One region of the Streptomyces sp. BoleA5 genome, then DNA from elsewhere that is predicted to be linked to it. Evidence: riboswitches for the same ligand, from Rfam matches in the RefSeq annotation. Region 1 holds a riboswitch; each other region holds the start of a gene.
The links. A riboswitch is a leader RNA that binds a small molecule or an ion and turns the genes downstream of it on or off. The one in region 1 is predicted to bind thiamine pyrophosphate.

Region 1 (4,205 bases):
TGGCCAGGCACGACGCTGTGGCGGTCGCCGAAGTCACCTTGCGCGCCGGGGAGCAGCCGGCAGTACTGAGGTCACCGCGCGCCATGCTCGTGCCATGGCTGCCGGTGTGTCCGTGCACCGGACCACGTCTCCCCGGCCGTCCTGGGTGATCAAGCGGGTGTTCGAAGCTCGTCAGGCGAGGGTCTTCGCCCGGCTCGGGGCGGGCGGTCGGCTCCAGGCGTCGGCGTAGGCGCGGGCCGCGGCACCGGGGTCCTCCGCGGCGCAGATGCCGGACACGACGGCCGCCCCCGCCGCGCCGGCTTCCCGCAGTCGTGGCACATCGCCCGGGTTCTGGACCAGCGGTGAGTGGGCCCGTACGCGACCGAGCGCCCGCGCGGCGAAGGCGGTGTGATCGGCGGAAGTCGGGGGCATGCGGACTCGCTCCTTGGGGGACGGACGGGGGACGATGGTTCAGGGCCGCGAACGGTGGCGCAGGCGCAGTGGGGTGTACACGCCGAGGGCCACGAGGAACGCCACGTAGTACGAGAGATCCGCGCCGTGCAGGGCCTCGGCCACCGGGCCGACGTACAGGCTGGTGTCCATGAACGGCACAGCGGCGGCGAAGGCGGCCACGAACGCAACGACGGCGTACCAGCCGGGCTGCGGTCGGCCGGTCTCGGCGGCGAGGTCGATCGGTGCGCCCGCTCGTGCCCGTGCCCGGGCCAGCCAGTCGACGATGACGATCGCGACGAAGCCGGGAATCCAGTAGCCGACGAAGAGCAGCACGTTCTGGAAGCGGGCGGTGGTGTCGGCGGCGTGCATCCACAGGACCAGGGGGAAGCCGAGCACCGCGGCGAAGGCGGCCGCGGCGGGGCGGGGAACGCGCACGCCGACGGTCTGCAGGGCCAGGGATCCGCTGTAGTCGTTCATGGCGTTGCTGCACAGGGCCGCCAGGGCGACGGCGAGCAGCCCGAACGCCCCGAGCGGCCCGCCACCGAGCAGCTCGGCCACGCCTGCGGCAGTCTGGTCGGTGAGGACCGACGCGCCCCAGAGCCCGAGTGCCTGGACGCCCACGAAGGACACCACCAACCCCGCCAGCGTGTACCAGAACATGCGCGGGGCAGAGGTCGTCCGCGGCAGGTAGCGGCTGAAGTCACTGGCGTACGGAGCCCACGACAGGGCCAGACTCAGCGCGATGGTGCTGGTCAGGACGAACGCCCCACCCCGGTCGGCGCCATGGGCGGAGCCGTTGGCCGCGGGGTGCACACCGTCGAGCAGCTTCCAGGCGATCAGCACGAAGGCGGCGGCGAGAACGAAGGTCATGACGATCTGCAGCCGGTGAACGGCCTCGTAGCCCAGGACGCCGAGAGCACCCTGGGCGACCATCATGACCAGGACTCCGAGCCAGAACGGCCAGCCGCACAGCCGCGCCAGCGCGTCCCCGCCGAACAGCCCGATCAGCGCGTCCCAGGCGACCGAGGACAGCCACTGCAGGATGCCGGGCAGCGCGACGGCCCGGCCGAAAGCGAGCCGGGCCAGCGGCAGCTGCCCCGCGCCGGTCCGGCTGCCCCAGGTGCCCAGGTAGGCGGTGGGTATCGCGCCGACCACGGTGCCGAGCGCCACGGCCGTGAGCGCGGTGGCGAAGTCCAGTCCGAGGACTATCCCGATGGTGCCGGTGAACACCCCGGTCATCGTGAGATTGGGGGCGAACCACACGGTGAACAGGCGTCCCGGGCCGCCGTAACGGTTGCTCTCGGGGACCGGTTGTATGCCGTGTGCCTCGATCCGGAGATCGCCGGCGGCCGCCGGCATCCGGCCGTCGAAGACGGTCTGCCGGCCGTCGGTGGGCAGACCGCTGGAAACATGCGCCAATGGCATGGAAGACATCCCTCCGCCAGTACGAACTGGTTCAGGTTCGACGGGTGTGATCTCAGCCCCGGTGGGGCACCCCGTGTCCGGTACGGGGGACAGAGTAACCCGACGGCGAAGCCCGGCGCGTCGACGGGATGAGACCCGTGCGGGTGGGACGGCCCACCTCTCGGCCGCTGAGGCTCACGCCCGGGATGTGTGCATAGCAAGGCGGGGATCGTCCTCGTAGTGGGCTACTCGGACGATTCGACAACGCAGCGTGGGGGCACCTCCCAGCGTCAGCTGGGGGAGCTCATTTGACGACAAGGCCTAGGTGTCCCGGCTGCGTTCGCGCCACTGGCGTCTCCTGTCCGCCGGGGCCGCGCCTCCAGCGGTAGCCCTCCGGTACGCGGCCCGTTTCGTCAATTCACGCCCGCACAGGATTCCCCACAGCAGGAGACCCAGCGCATCGAGGAAACGACTTATCTTGTCTTCCTCGGAGGTCACGAACACCAACTGCGCCACGATGAGCAACAGATACCAGGCCGGATGATTCTGCCATTTCGGCTTGTCCGTCACGCCTACCCCTCACAAAGCCGCACGCTCAGCACTGTCTTGAAACTGGTCAGGGGTTCGCCCGCACGACGTCCTTCGTGAGAGGTCCGGTGCCCGCGGGCCGTGGCTGAGGCGCCGCCGGCTCCGTCACCGCGGACGCCTCCGTGCCGACGGCGCCGGGTGCCGCAGCCTGCGGCACCCAGCGCAATGACCGCAGCCGCCACGGCCGCCCACTTCGTGCTACGCACGGCATCCCTTCCCAGCTCAGGGACTGTTTGCCCCCTTGATCAAGCGAGGAGTACGCCAGGCGGTTGGTGGCGGCGGTGATCAGCCCTCTGCTCCCGACTCTCCTGCCGGGGCCGGGCCGGCGCCCTGGGCGAGGTCGCGCAGGGCGCGCATCACCGTGTCCGCCTCTTCCCCGCGCAATTCCCGACCAGGTCCCCCGATCGCGGCACCCCGGGCGGCGAGGTCGCGCAGGACCCGCAGCGCGGTGTCCGCCTCCCCGGACTGCGACTGCCGACCGGACCCCGCCGCCCGGAGGCCGCTCCCCATGGCAACGGAGATCGCTTCCCGAGCCGGGAGGAAGGCCGTCGGGGCCGAGTACGCGGCCAGGTCGTCAACGCGGACCAGGCGCAGCTCGCCGGGTTCGATCCCGGAGCCGGACAGCACCACTTCGGTGTTCTCGACGCGGCCCCGGGCGACCCAGTGCGGGTTGCTGCCGTTCCGCCATAGTTCGAACGTCGCGGGTTTCCCGTCTGCGGTGATGGTGACGGGTTCGGGTACCGGACGGCCGGCCGGAAGTCCCTCGTCGTGGTGGCAGTAGACCTCCAAAGCGTCCTCCAGCACCTCGCCGGCCTCAGCGTTGCCGGAGGATGCGCTGAAAACCCTGACGTGCTCGGCCTGGGAGTCATAGGACGCAGAGCCGAACCACAGGAACACGTGCATGTCGCCCGTGACATGGTTGTGGCCGCTACCCATGAACTGCCGTGATTCCGGCCAGTCGGCATCAACCGCGACGACCCTGAAGCGGTTCGCCGCAACAGGAGTGCCTTGATCGTTCATGGATGGGATCGATCTCCTCGTGCTCGTTCGTGATCAGGCATCGTGCCATGCACGGGTCCGGGGCCGGCGGGGCGGACCCGGGCTGATCCGTGCACTGTCACTCGTGCGGGAACGGTCTCATCAGGCTCTGACAGCGGAGCGCCGCCGAGTTGCCCGCAAGATACCGGCTCGTTGACGGCATGACCGCTTTGTCGGGCTGCGCGGGCGCGGCTCAGTCGCGCCGTACGGAGATCAGGCGCACGGCCACGGCCGGCACCACCCCCGCCGCGAGGAGGTACAGGCCAAGACGGTCCTCGGTAACTGCCGGCGACCACACCCGCCAGGCCGACGGCGTGGTGAAGTCGGCTGCGGGGAAGTCCCGGTAGATCCTGGGGGGAGCGCTGGTCCGGCCGGGCACCCACAGCAGGGCGCCGATTGCGGCGCAGGTCGCGGAGGTCGCATACGGGGCCGAGGTGGAGCGCGGAGCCGGTCTCTTCACGGGTTGTCTCTCGTCTTCGACGTCGTTGCGCGGATTGTCGCTGTTCGCGCCCGGTTCGCGTTCATGCCCGGGCCGCCCTGGCTTCGGGAGCAACGCGGGTTTCGGTTCGACCCCCGTTGCCCGGGGCCCGGCCTGCACATCTCGCCCTCTGCAACGCGCTTCAGACGCCCAGTAGCGCGGCGAGCAACAGAGCCGCCGTCGCGGAGAAGAGCCGCGGCTTCCTCCAGCCCGGCCCGGAAGCCTGGCGGTCCGATTCCCAGGCGACCACCATTCCGCCGCCCAG
Region 2 (4,205 bases), on a different contig from region 1:
CGGCAGCACCGTGAAGCCGTCGTCCACGAGTGTCTCGGCCGCGTCCAGCAGCTCCACCGGGTCGGGCAGCAGGGTGCGCTCGTCGGCGATCACCTCCAGCTTCACCCAGTCCGTGCCCAGCGCCTCCCGCGCCAGGCGGGCGGTGAGCACGGCCTCGCCGGCGGTGTAGCACCCGGCGGTGTTCGGCAGCACGCGAATGCCGTGCCGGGCCAGCACGGTCAGCACGGAGCCCTTGACCGTCGGGTCCAGCCGCCGCATGGCGACCGTGGTCAGCTCGGTGCCGGAGGCGAGCAGCGCCTGCTCCATGATCTCCAGGCTGGGCGCACCGCCCGTGCCCATGATCAGCCGGGAGTCGAAGGTGGTGCCGCCGATGGTCAGCGGGTCGTCGGCCATGGGTTCAGCCTCCCTGGACTGCGGTGAGGACCTCGACGCGGTCACCGTCGCGCAGCGGTGTCGCCGGCCACTGCGCGCGGGGGACGACGGTCTCGTTGAGCGCGGCCGCCACCCCGGACGGGGCGGCGGTCAGGGTCGCGACGAGGCCGCCGAGGGTGACGCCCTCGGCGACCTCGCGCGCCTCGCCGTTGACGGAGACGGAGAGAAGGACGGGCGCGGTCATGCGTGCTGCTCCTGGAGGGCGAAACGGTCGGGGGAGAAGGGCCGGGCCTGCGCGGGGACCTCCGAGCCGGTGAGGACCTCGGCCATCACGTCGCCGGTCAACGGGGTCAGCAGCACGCCGTTGCGGTGGTGGCCGGTGGCGAGCACCAGTCCGTCCAGCGCGCCGCGGCCGAGCAGCGGGGCGTTGTCGGGGGTGCCGGGGCGCAGCCCCGCCTGCGTCCCGGTCAGCGGGAGTTCGGTGATGCCGGGGAGCAACTCGTGGGCGTCGCGCAGCAGTTCGTACACCCCGCCGGCGGTGACGGTGGTGTCCCAGCCCATCTCCTCACTGGTGGCGCCGACGACCAGTTCGCCGTTCTCGCGCGGCACCAGGTAGACGTGGCCGCCGCGCACCACGGCCCGTACCGTCCGCGACAGGAACGGCGCGTAGGCCGGGGGCACCCGCAGCCGCAGCACCTGCCCCTTCACCGGCCGTACGGGCGGCAGCACCCGTGCGGGCAGCCCCTCGATACGGCCGCTGAGGCTGCCGGCCGCCAGCACCACCTGCCCCGCGGCGATCCGGGTGCCGTCCTCCAGGACGACCCCGTGCGCGCGGTCGCCCGCGACCTCCACCCGCGCCACCCGCGACCGGTGGAACTCCACCCCGGACAGCTCGCAGGCGCGCACCAGCGCCGCCGCCAGCCGCCGCGGGTCGACCTGGTGGTCGCCGTCGACCCGCAGCCCGCCGTGCACGCCGGGGGCGAGCATGGGCTCCAGCCGGCGGCACTCGCGGCCGCCGAGCCACTCCGAGGCCAGACCCAAGGACTGCTGGAAGGCGTGGAGTTCGCGCAGCTGCGCGCGGTCGTCGGCGTCGAGGGCGACGGCGAGGGTGCCGCAGGTGCGGTACCCGACGTCGAGCCCCGTGGTCTCCTCCAGCTCGGCCACGAAGGACGGATAGCGCCGCGCCGCCGCGAGGTTGAGCTCCAGCAGCGCCTGCTCGCCGTACTGCACCTCCGTCACGGGGGCCAGCATCCCCGCGGCCACCTGGGCGGCCCCGCCGCCCGGTTCGGGGTCCGCGACCGCCGTGCGCAGGCCGCGCCGGCGGGCCCGCCACGCGGTGACCAGTCCGATGATCCCGCCGCCGATCACGACGACGTCATGACGGTGCATGATGTCCCGCTCCTCCCTTCGCCGGCATGACCCGGATCAGGTTCGTACGGTCGGCGGCCGCTCCAGCCGCCCTCTCAGCCCGGTGCGCCGGGCTCCCGCGAGTGCTCCCGACCCACCTTAGTACGCACCATCCGCGGCGAGTAGGGCACCGGTACCGGCGGGCGGCGCCCCCGCGGCGTTACGGTGATCGCGTGACCACCAGCAGCGAGCAGCGCGTCGTCGTCGTAGGGGCCGGGATGGCCGGGGTGCAGACCGCCGTGTCCCTGCGCGAGCAGGGGTGGGGCGGGACGATCACGCTGATCGGCGCGGAGCGGCACGCCCCCTACGACCGGCCGCCACTGTCCAAGGGCGTGCTCTTCGGCGCCGAGGAGGGCCCGGCGCTGGACGTCGACTTCGCCGGCATCGGCGTCGAGCTGCTGCTCGGGCGGCACGCGACCGCCCTGAGCGTCGGCGAACGGGAGGTCCTCACCGACGGCGGCCCGGTCGCGTACGACAAGCTCGTGCTGGCCAGCGGCGCCGAGCCCGTCATGCTCCCCGGCAGCGAGGGCACGCCGGGCGTGCACGTGCTGCGCACGTTGGACGACGCCACCGCGCTGCGCCCGGTGCTGGAGGGCCGGAACCGGGTCGTGGTGGTCGGCGCGGGCTGGATCGGCGCCGAGTTCGCCACCGCGGCACGTCATGCCGGGTGCGAGGTGACCGTCGTCGAGGCGGCCGACCGCCCGCTCGCCGGGGTGCTGCCCGCGCACATCGCCGAGCGGATGCGCGGCTGGTACGCGGAGGAGGGCGTCGAGCTGCGCACCGGCGCGGTCGTCTCCTCCGTCGAGCCGGGCGCGGTGCGGCTGGCCGACGGCAGCGTGCTCGCCGCCGAGGCGGTCGTCATCGGGATCGGCGCCCGGCCGGCCACCGGATGGCTGGCCGGTTCCGGGGTCGAGCTGGGGCCGGACCGCTCGGTCCTCGCCGACGACCGGCTGCGCACCTCGGTGCCGGAGGTGTACGCCGTGGGGGACTGCGCGTCCTTCCCGTCGGCGCGGTACGGGGAGCGGCTGCTGATCCACCACTGGGACAACGCGGTGCAGGGGCCGCGCACGGCCGCCGCGAACATCCTGGGCGGCGACGAGCCCTACGACCCCGTCCCCTACTTCTGGTCGGAGCAGTTCGGGCGTTTCGTGCAGTACGCCGGACACCACGTCGACTCCGACCACATGCTGCTGCGCGGCGACCCCGACGGCACCGCCTGGTCGGTGCTGTGGCTGCGCGACGGCCAACTGGTCGCCCTGTTCGCCGTCGGACGGCCCCGCGACCTGGCGCAGGCCCGCAAGCTCATCGCGCGCGGCGCCCGCCTCGACGAGACCCTGGCCGCCGACCCCGCGGTCCAGTTGCGGGCCGCGGTCGTCTGAGCCGCGGGGCCGTGCCGGACGGGCCGCCGCGGCGTCGGCGGGGCGTGGCGGACCCGTCAGGACGGAGCAACGGGGGGCGTGAGCGGTTCCATGGTGTCGGTCCGGGATGGCACGCTTGTCCTGTGACCGAGATCGACGCAAAGATTGACTCCCTCGTCCCCTCCTGGCTGTACGTCCCCGACGTCGCCGAACGCCTGGGCGTGGAGGTGACCCGGGTCCGCCAGTTCATCAAGGAGGGCCAGCTCATCGCCGTGCGCCGCGGTGAGAACCGGGCGCTGATGATCCCCGCCGACTTCATCGGCGAGGAGAAGATCGTCAAGGGCCTCGTGGGCACCCTCACCGTCCTCAAGGACGACGGGTTCAGCGACGAAGAGGCCCTGGAGTGGCTGTTCACCCCGGACGAGAGCCTGCCCGGCACCCCCGTCCAGGCGCTGCGCGAGAACCGCGGCACCGAGGTGAAGCGGCGCGCCCAGGCGCTCGCCGTCTGACCGCACGACCCGCCACCGACGCAGCCGACCGAGGGGATCCCGCCCGCATGAGCACGCGTACGAGCACGAGCGGCAGTACGAGCACCAGCACGAGCAGCGCCACCCGCGCCCAGCTCGCCGATGCCAGGCTCTACCTGTGCACGGACGCGCGCCGGAGCCGCGGCGGCCTGGCGGAGTTCGCGGCCTTCGCGGACGCCGTGCTGGCCTCCGGGGTGGACGTCATCCAGCTGCGCGACAAGGGTCTGGAGGCCCGTGAGGAGCTGGAGTACCTCGCGGTCCTCGCGGAGGAGTGCGGCCGCCACGGCAGGCTGCTCGCGGTGAACGACCGCGCCGACGTGGCGCACGCCGCCGGGGCGGACGTCCTGCACCTGGGCCAGGGCGACCTGCCCGTGCCGGCCGCCCGCGCGATCCTCGGCGACGAGGTGATCATCGGGCGGTCCTGCCACTCCGAGGACGAGGCGGCCGCGGCCGCCGCGGAGCCCGGTGCGGACTACTTCTGCACCGGGCCGGTCTGGCCCACCCCGACCAAGCCGGGCCGGCCCGCGCCCGGACTCGGCCT
Region 3 (4,205 bases), on a different contig from region 1:
CCCACTCGCCGGCGCCGCGCGGCCGCCGCGCGGTGCGGGCCGGGTCCACCAGCCGCAGCGCGCTCTCCCTGCGCCGTACCGTCCAGGCGTGCACGGCGAGGATCGCCGCGACGGCGGCGAACTGGACGGTCGTCAGCACGGCCGCCGTCGGGAGGTCCAGCAACTGCGCGGTCTCCCGGTAGATCTCCACCTCCAGGGTGGAGAAGGTGGGGCCGCCGAGGATCTGGATCACGCCGAAGGACGTGAAGGTGAAGAGGAAGACCATCAGCGCGGCCGCGGCGACCGCGGGGGCGAGGGCGGGCAGCGTCACCCTGCGCCAGGCCGCGAGCCGTCCCGCGCCCAGGACCCGCGCGGCCTCCTCCTGGCGGGGGTCGAGCTGCGCCCACAGCCCGCCCACGGTGCGTACGACCACGGCGTAGTTGAAGAAGACGTGCGCGAGGAGGATCGCCCAGACCGTGGTGTCCAGGCGCACCCCCCACAGTTCGTCGAGGAGCCCGCCACGCCCCAGCAGCGCGAGGAAGGCCGAGCCGACGACCACCGTCGGCAGCACGAAGGGCACGGTCACCACCGCGCGCAGCACCTGCTTGCCGGGGAAGTCGAAGCGCGCGAAGACGTACGCGCCGGGCAGCGCGATCGCCAGGGTGAGCGCGGTGGAGGCGGCCGCCTGCCAGCAGGTGAACCACAGCACGTGCAGGACGTCGGGCTCGCCCAGGACGTCCGCGAACCGGCCGAGCCGCCACCGCCCGCCCTCGCGGAGCCCGCGGGCGACGATGGCGGCGACCGGGTACCCGAAGAACAGCCCGAAGAAGGCGACCGGCACGGCCATCAGGCCGAGCCGTACGGCGAGCGGCCGGACGGCCACCGCCCGGGCGCGCCCGCCCCCGGCGGTCTTCGTTACTTCAGCACGAGCGAGGACCACGACTTGACCCACTGCTCCCGGTTCTCGGCGATCTTCTCCGGGGCGACGGTGGCCGGGTCGGCGACGACCGGCGCGTACTTGGTGAAGACCTCGGGCAGCTTCGCGTCGTCACGGACGGGGTTGACGAACATGTTGAGCGGCATGTCCTCCTGGAAGGCGCGGCTCAGCAGGAAGTCGACGAGCGCCTTGCCGCCCTCGGGGTTCTTCGCGCCCTTCAGCAGGCCGGCGAACTCCACCTGCCGGAAGCAGGTGCCGGTCGCGACACCGGTCGGCCCCTGTTCGGGCTGCGTCTTCAGCCCGAGCACCTCGGCGGGCGGGCTGGAGGCGTACGAGACGACCAGCGGCCTGTCGCCCTTGCCGCCACCGGCGCCGGAGAAGTTGTCGTAGTACGCCTGCTCCCAGCCGTCGACGACCTGGACGCCGTTCGCCTTGAGCTTCTTCCAGTACTCCTCCCAGCCCGCGTCGCCGTACTTCGCGGTGGTGGCGAGGAGGAAGGCGAGCCCCGGGGACGAGGTGGCGGCGTTCTCGGTGACCAGCAGGTCCCTGTACGCGGGCTTGACGAGGTCGTCGAGGCTCTCCGGCACCGGGAGGTTGTGCTCGGTGAAGTACTTCCGGTCGTAGTTGACGCAGACGTCGCCGAAGTCGATCGGGGTGACGCGGTGCTTCGCGGCGTCCGGCTGCAGCGCGGCGGGCACCTTGTCGAGGTCCTTGGCCTCGTACGGCTCGAACAGGTCGTTGTCGAGGGCCCGGGACAGCAGGGTGTTGTCGACGCCGAAGAAGACGTCGCCCTGCGGGTTGCCCTTGGACAGCACGGCCTGGTTGACGGCGGCGCCGGCGTCGCCGCCGCGCAGCACCTTGACGGTGTAGCCGGTCTGCTTCGTGAACGCCTTCAGCACGTCCTTCGACGCGGCGAAGGAGTCGTGGCTGACCAGGGTGACGGTCTTGGAGGGGGTGCCGCCCTTGGCGGCGTCCCCGCCGTCACTGCCGCATGCGGCGAGCGCGGTCGCGCCGATCGCGACGGCCAGTACGGTGCCGGCCGCACGCCGACGAGTGGTGCTCATGTGGTGACTCCCTACGCCGGTATGACCCGGATCAGGTCCGAGGGTCTGCGGCCGTGCCGCACTCTCAGCGCTTTCCGCGCTCCCCTGTCGGATGTTCTTTTGTGTGATGTGCGTGACGTCGCGGCGAACGGCCGCAAACGTCCGTCACCTTAGCAAGCGCTGGTCAGCGCTCGGAAGCCGCCAGCTGACCGCAGGCGCCGTCGATCTCCTGCCCCCGGGTGTCCCGGACGGTCACCGGGACGCCGTGCGCCTCCAGCGCCGCCACGAACGCCCGCTCGTCCTCGGGCCGCGAGGCCGTCCACTTCGAGCCGGGGGTCGGGTTGAGCGGGATCAGGTTGACGTGCACGCGGCGGCCCTTGAGCAGCCGGCCCAGCAGGTCGGCCCGCCATCCCTGGTCGTTGATGTCCCGGATCAGCGCGTACTCGATCGAGACCCGGCGCCCGGACACGTCCGCATAGTGCCACGCGGCGTCCAGCACCTCGCGCACCTTCCAGCGGGTGTTCACCGGCACCAGGGTGTCGCGCAGTTCGTCGTCGGGCGCGTGCAGCGACACCGCGAGCCGGCACTTGAAGCCCTCGTCGGCGAAGCGCAGCATCGCCGGGACCAGGCCCACCGTCGACACCGTGATGCCGCGCTGGGACAGCCCCAGCCCGTCCGGCTCCGGGTCGGTGAGCCGGCGGATGGCGCCGATGACGCGCTTGTAGTTCGCGAGCGGCTCGCCCATGCCCATGAACACGATGTTCGACAGCCGCGCCGGTCCGCCCGGGATCTCCCCGTCCCGCAGCGAGCGCATGCCCGCCACGATCTGGTGCACGATCTCCCCGGTCGACAGGTTCCGGTCCAGACCGGCCTGGCCGGTGGCGCAGAACGGGCAGTTCATGCCGCAGCCCGCCTGCGAGCTGATGCACATCGTCACGCGGTCCGGGTAGCGCATCAGCACCGACTCGACCAGCGTCCCGTCGAACAGCCGCCACAGCGTCTTGCGGGTGGTGTCGTTGTCGGTGCTGCTGTGCCTCACCACGGACATCAGGTCCGGCAGCAGCCCCTCGGCGAGCTTCCCCCGCGCCGCCGCCGGGATGTCCGTCCAGGCGGCGGGGTCATCGGCGTACCGCGCGAAGTAGTGCTGCGACAGCTGCTTGGCGCGGAACGGCTTCTCCCCCAGCTCCGCGACCGCCTCCCGGCGCTCCTCGGGCGAAAGATCGGCAAGGTGCCGCGGCGGCCTCTTGGCTCCGCGCGGCGCGACGAATGTGAGTTCTCCGGGTGCAGGCATGGTTCACCCAGTGTCGCAGATCAAATAAGCCCGCCCAGGTCAGATGGGTGAGGCTCCCGTCACTCTCAGGTGCCTTCCGTCAGCCCTGGCCGACCTTGCACGGCCCACAGACGGCCCAGACGGTCGCGGTCCACGCTGCGAGGGGGTCGGCTGCGAGCAGCGGAAACAGCTGGATCCTGGCGTCCACGCCATCGAGCTGCATGTGTCCGGGCGCCTGCCAGGAACGCTCGGGGCCGGCCGACACACCGGAAATCTCGTGACGAGGGCGACCGCCATGATCACGACGAGCGCGAGCTCCAGGCCGACCGCCGCGGTGTTGATCAGGCTGACGAGACGGGTCGAGGCCACGGCGAGCACGGCCTGGACCAAGAGCACCACGAGCGTGATGACGCGCGCCGTGTCCTCGCCCGGCCGCATGCCGGCGAGCGGATGAAGGCCTGGCTCGCGAGGGTGTTGTCGATGGCGACCACGGCGATCGCCAGGTAGCAGAACGTCAGCCAGCCGAGCCCACAGCCGGCCTTCGGGTCGGCGAGCCGCGAGGCCCACTGGTACGAGGAGCCGCTGAGGGCGATGCGCCCCGCGAGCTGCGCGACCATCAGGGCCACCAGGGACTGCCCGACCGCGACGAGGATCCACAGCCGGATGCCGACGGGGCCCGCGTTCTGCAGCACGTCGCCGTAGGTGGAGAAGATGCCGACGGCCACGGAGACGAACGCGAACGAGATCGCGAAGACCTGGAAGGAGCCCAGAGTGCGTTTCAGCTCCTGCCGGTATCCCCTTCTTCGACGGACTTCTCGTCGGCCGACTCGTCCGTGGAGGCTTCCGCCACCTCAGCCACCTCTTCGCCGCTCGAGGCCCGGCGGTCCGGGCCTCTTCCGTTTTCTACCCGTATGTCATGAGCGGTGTCCTGCCTGCACCTTGAGCCCGCGCACCACTCGCTCCCCGCGAACGTTGG
Region 4 (4,205 bases), on a different contig from region 1:
CGTGCGGTGCTTGGAGCCGGAGATGACCAGTGCCTCGTTGGGCTCGGCGACCCGCCACATCAGTTTGAACAGGCCGACCAGAATGATGACCGCGACGAGCGCCCCGCCCGCCGCAACGCCGATCAGCATCGGCATACGCCCCCTTACGAATGGCCCCGATCGGGGCCGCGTACGGGAGTGTCCGCCTGTGGATGACGGTCCGGTAGGTCCTGACGGATCCTTGTCGTTTTCTTGACGTGGAGCGGACCGCTCCGCTCAGCCGTACGCCGGCGCCACGTACACGGTGCGCGGCGGCAGGTGCTCCACGACCACCACGACCGTGCCCTTCTCGATGCGCTCGCCGGCCGTCGCCGGGTACGCCAGGAACGCCTCGGCACCGCCCCGGACGTGCACGATCACCTCGCCGACCAGCCCTGGCCCGACCGTTCCGGTCACCCGGCCCTGCAGTCCGACCACGTTCCCCTCCCGGCTCACTTGGCGCGGCGCCGGTGACCCCGACCGGTGCCCGCGGGAACAGTGTCGCCGCTGCCGCGGTCCGCCGACACCACCAGGACGGCCAGCGCGGTCGTGAGCGGCACCGCCACCACCAGCCCGATGCTGCCCACCAGGGTCCGCACGATCTCCTCGGCGACCAGTTCGCTGCCCGCCACCGCCAGCACCCCGCGCTCCGCGATGGAGAAGAGCAGCAGCAGCGGCAGCGCCGCGCCCGCGTAGGCGAGCACCAGGGTGTTGACGACCGAGGCGATGTGGTCCCGTCCGATCCGCATGGCCGCCGAGTACAGCCGCCGCCGACTCGTCCCCGGGTCCGCCTCCCGCAGCTCCCACACCGCCGAGGTCTGGGTGACCGTCACGTCGTCGAGTACGCCCAGCGAACCGATGATGATGCCCGCCAGCAGCAGGCCGCGGATCTCGATGCCCGGGTAGAGGGAGTGGATCAGCCCGGTCTCGTCGGATGTGTTGCCGCTCAGCAGCGCCCAGTCGATGAAGACCGAGCCCAGGACGCCGATCAGCAGCAGCGAGCACAGGGTGCCCAGCACCGCGACCGAGGTACGGGCGTTGAGGCCGTGGCACATGTAGAGCGCGATCAGCATGATGGCGCTGCCGCCGATCACCGCCACCAGCAGCGGATTGCTGCCGTGCAGGATCGCCGGGAGGATGAACAGCGTCAGCACCGCGAAGCTGATGACCAGCGCGATCAGCGCCAGCACCCCGCGCAGCCGCCCGACCACGACCACCACCGCGGCGAAGATCCCGGCCAGCAGCCACAGGGGGAAGGCCCGGTCGACGTCGGTCACCGAGTACTGCAGTTCGCGCGGCGCCTGCGGCGCGTACGCCAGCAGCACCTTCTGGCCCTTCGTGTAGTGCCGGGTCTGGGTCGGCTGCACGATCTCGGTGAAGGTGCGGCCCGCGTCCTTGCCCGACGCGACCTCGATGGTCGCGCGCTCGCAGATCGCCGGACCCGACGGCGCCGACGTCGGGCCGGGGGAGGGCGCGGCTCCGGTGCCCGGTTCGGCGTTGACGTCCGAGCACTTGACCTCCTCGACCTTCACCACCCGCCCGGACTGCGTCTGCTGGTCGAAGCCGACGCCGCTGCGCTCGTGCTTCGGCACGCCGCCCGGCCACAGCACCACCAGGCCGGCCACCACGGCGGCGACGAAGGGGATCAGGACGGCGGCGATGACCTTGCGCAGGTGCCGGGAGACCGGCGGCACCGGGCCGTGCCCGTGCCCGTGTCCGTGACCATGGGCTTGCGAGTGCGGGTGAGTGGAGTCCACGGCCCGATCATCGCAACACCCTCTGGTGTGCGTCAGCGAGGACCCGCTAGCGTTGAGGCACCTTTGCAAACGCGGGAGCTCGGAGCACCGGGCTGAGAGGGCGCTGACCGGCCGAAGGGCCACCAGCTGCGCCGACCGCTGAACCTGTTACCGGGTAATGCCGGCGTAGGGAGTGGGTCTCATGACCATGCAGGATGCACACGCGCGCGAAATCGGCTGGCACAAGGGCTACGTGACCGGGTCCCGCCCGGACATCGAGGTCCCCGTCCGCCGGGTGCACCTGACCAACGGCCGGGACGTGACGCTGTACGACACGTCCGGCCCGTACACCGACCCGAACGTGACCACCGACGTCCGCCGCGGTCTCGCGCCGCTGCGCGAGAACTGGATCGTCGCCCGCGGCGACACCGATGAGTACCCCGGCCGCCCCGTCCGCCCCGAGGACGACGGCCTCAAACACACCGCACCGCGCGGCGGCCTGCGCAACCTGGACGCCGTCTTCCCGGGACGCCCCCGCCTCCCCCGGCGCGGCCGGCCCGGACAGCCGGTGACCCAACTGGCGTACGCGCGGCGGGGGGAGACCACCCCGGAGATGGAGTACGTCGCGATCCGCGAGAACGTCTCCCCCGAGGTCGTCCGCGAGGAGATCGCGGCGGGACGCGCCGTCCTGCCGGCGAACGTCAACCACCCGGAGACCGAGCCGATGATCATCGGCAAGCGGTTCCTGGTGAAGGTCAACGCCAACATCGGCAACTCGGCGGTCACCTCCTCCATCGAGGAGGAGGTCGACAAGATGACCTGGGCCACCCGCTGGGGCGCCGACACGGTCATGGACCTGTCCACCGGCCGCAACATCCACACCACACGCGAGTGGGTGCTGCGCAACTCCCCCGTCCCCATCGGCACCGTCCCCCTCTACCAGGCCCTCGAGAAGGTCGACGGCAAGGCCGAGGAGCTGACCTGGGAGATCTACAAGGACACCGTCATCGAGCAGGCCGAACAGGGCGTCGACTACATGACGGTGCACGCCGGCGTGCTGCTGCGGTACGTCCCGCTGACCGCGCGCCGCAAGACCGGCATCGTCTCGCGCGGCGGGTCGATCATGGCCGCCTGGTGCCTCGCGCACCACAAGGAGAGCTTCCTCTACGAGAACTTCGAGGAGCTCTGCGAGATCCTCGCCGCCTACGACGTCACCTACTCCCTGGGCGACGGCCTGCGTCCCGGCTCCATCGCGGACGCCAACGACGAGGCCCAGTTCGCGGAGCTGCGCACGCTCGGCGAACTCAACACCGTCGCCAAGCGGCACGGCGTGCAGACCATGATCGAGGGTCCGGGACACGTCCCCATGCACAAGATCAAGGAGAACGTCGACCTCCAGCAGGAGATCTGCGAGGAGGCGCCGTTCTACACCCTCGGCCCCCTCACCACCGACATCGCGCCCTCCTACGACCACATCACCTCCGGCATCGGTGCCGCGATGATCGCCTGGTGGGGCACGGCCATGCTCTGCTACGTCACCCCCAAGGAGCACCTGGGTCTGCCCGACCGCGACGACGTCAAGACCGGCGTCATCACCTACAAGATCGCCGCCCATGCCGCCGACCTGGCCAAGGGCCACCCCGGCGCCCAGGAATGGGACGACGCGCTCTCCGACGCACGCTTCGAGTTCCGCTGGGAGGACCAGTTCAACCTGGCCCTCGACCCCGACACGGCACGGGCGTTCCACGACGAGACGCTCCCGGCGGAGCCGGCCAAGACCGCGCACTTCTGCTCCATGTGCGGGCCGAAATTCTGTTCGATGAAGATCTCTCAGGACATCCGCCGCCGGCACGGCGGCACACCCGAGGAGATCGAGGCCGGCATGGCGGAGAAGTCCCGCGAGTTCGCGGCCTCGGGCAACCGCGTCTACCTCCCGATCGCCGACTGACCCGTGATCCCGCGGCGGCCCGCCGCGGTATCCGCTACGCGGGCCGTGGCGCGGGCGGAGTCGATCAGCTGCCAGAACCGGTCGGTGTCCATGCCCGCACTGTGGCACCGGGGTACGACAACGCCCCGGGTCCGCCGGGTCCGCCGGGTCCGCCGGGTCAGTCCGGTCTGTGGTCGGGGCCGCCGAAGTCGGGGCTGGAGAAGTCCGGGCTGGTGAAGTCGGGGCTGGTGAAGCGGTCCCCTGGTTCGGGGGAGGACTCGTGGCCGGGGCTGGAGAAGTCGGGGCGGGAGTAACCGAGCCGCGGCATGCGGGGGTTGCCGCCGGTGGTCGCGGAAGGGGCTGCCGGTGCGGTGGGGGCCGCGCCGGCGGCCTTGGCGAGGGCGTCGTCGAGGAAGGGCTGCAGTCCCCGTTCCACCAGGGCCCGGCGCCACAGCTCGCGGGCGAGGGCGACGTCGCGGGGCTCGCCGCCGGGCGGATCGTGGAGGGCGGTCGAGCCGTTGCGC

Region 2: it holds a riboswitch for thiamine pyrophosphate, as region 1 does, so the genes downstream of both, thiO (glycine oxidase ThiO) here and B085_RS0115390 (purine-cytosine permease family protein) in region 1, are expected to answer to the same signal.
Region 3: it holds a riboswitch for thiamine pyrophosphate, as region 1 does, so the genes downstream of both, B085_RS0127015 (thiamine ABC transporter substrate-binding protein) here and B085_RS0115390 (purine-cytosine permease family protein) in region 1, are expected to answer to the same signal.
Region 4: it holds a riboswitch for thiamine pyrophosphate, as region 1 does, so the genes downstream of both, thiC (phosphomethylpyrimidine synthase ThiC) here and B085_RS0115390 (purine-cytosine permease family protein) in region 1, are expected to answer to the same signal.

What each region holds. Positions count from the first base shown of each region.
Region 1 covers NZ_KB892100.1:72,919-77,123, forward strand. Annotated here, with positions in the region: gene B085_RS51915 (Ku protein) at 1-149, shown strand, start outside; gene B085_RS50050 (hypothetical protein) at 172-411, opposite strand; gene B085_RS0115390 (purine-cytosine permease family protein) at 451-1,857, opposite strand; TPP riboswitch at 1,849-1,941, opposite strand; gene B085_RS0115395 (hypothetical protein) at 2,158-2,406, opposite strand; gene B085_RS0115400 (hypothetical protein) at 2,710-3,444, opposite strand; gene B085_RS0115405 (hypothetical protein) at 3,656-3,922, opposite strand; gene B085_RS49310 (hypothetical protein) at 4,083-4,205, opposite strand, start outside.
Region 2 covers NZ_KB892090.1:649,031-653,235, forward strand. Annotated here, with positions in the region: gene B085_RS0103035 (thiazole synthase) at 1-393, opposite strand, end outside; gene thiS (sulfur carrier protein ThiS) at 398-616, opposite strand; gene thiO (glycine oxidase ThiO) at 613-1,761, opposite strand; TPP riboswitch at 1,757-1,870, opposite strand; gene B085_RS0103050 (NAD(P)/FAD-dependent oxidoreductase) at 1,953-3,158, shown strand; gene B085_RS0103055 (Rv2175c family DNA-binding protein) at 3,281-3,646, shown strand; gene thiE (thiamine phosphate synthase) at 3,694-4,205, shown strand, end outside.
Region 3 covers NZ_KB892115.1:51,723-55,927, reverse strand. Annotated here, with positions in the region: gene B085_RS0127020 (ABC transporter permease) at 1-826, opposite strand, end outside; gene B085_RS0127015 (thiamine ABC transporter substrate-binding protein) at 895-1,980, opposite strand; TPP riboswitch at 1,972-2,076, opposite strand; gene rlmN (23S rRNA (adenine(2503)-C(2))-methyltransferase RlmN) at 2,144-3,250, opposite strand; gene B085_RS43900 (hypothetical protein) at 3,571-3,954, opposite strand.
Region 4 covers NZ_KB892093.1:50,843-55,047, forward strand. Annotated here, with positions in the region: gene B085_RS0108690 (flotillin family protein) at 1-135, opposite strand, end outside; gene B085_RS0108695 (hypothetical protein) at 256-456, opposite strand; gene B085_RS41780 (YibE/F family protein) at 471-1,775, opposite strand; TPP riboswitch at 1,837-1,964, shown strand; gene thiC (phosphomethylpyrimidine synthase ThiC) at 1,957-3,702, shown strand; gene B085_RS0108715 (hypothetical protein) at 3,860-4,205, opposite strand, start outside.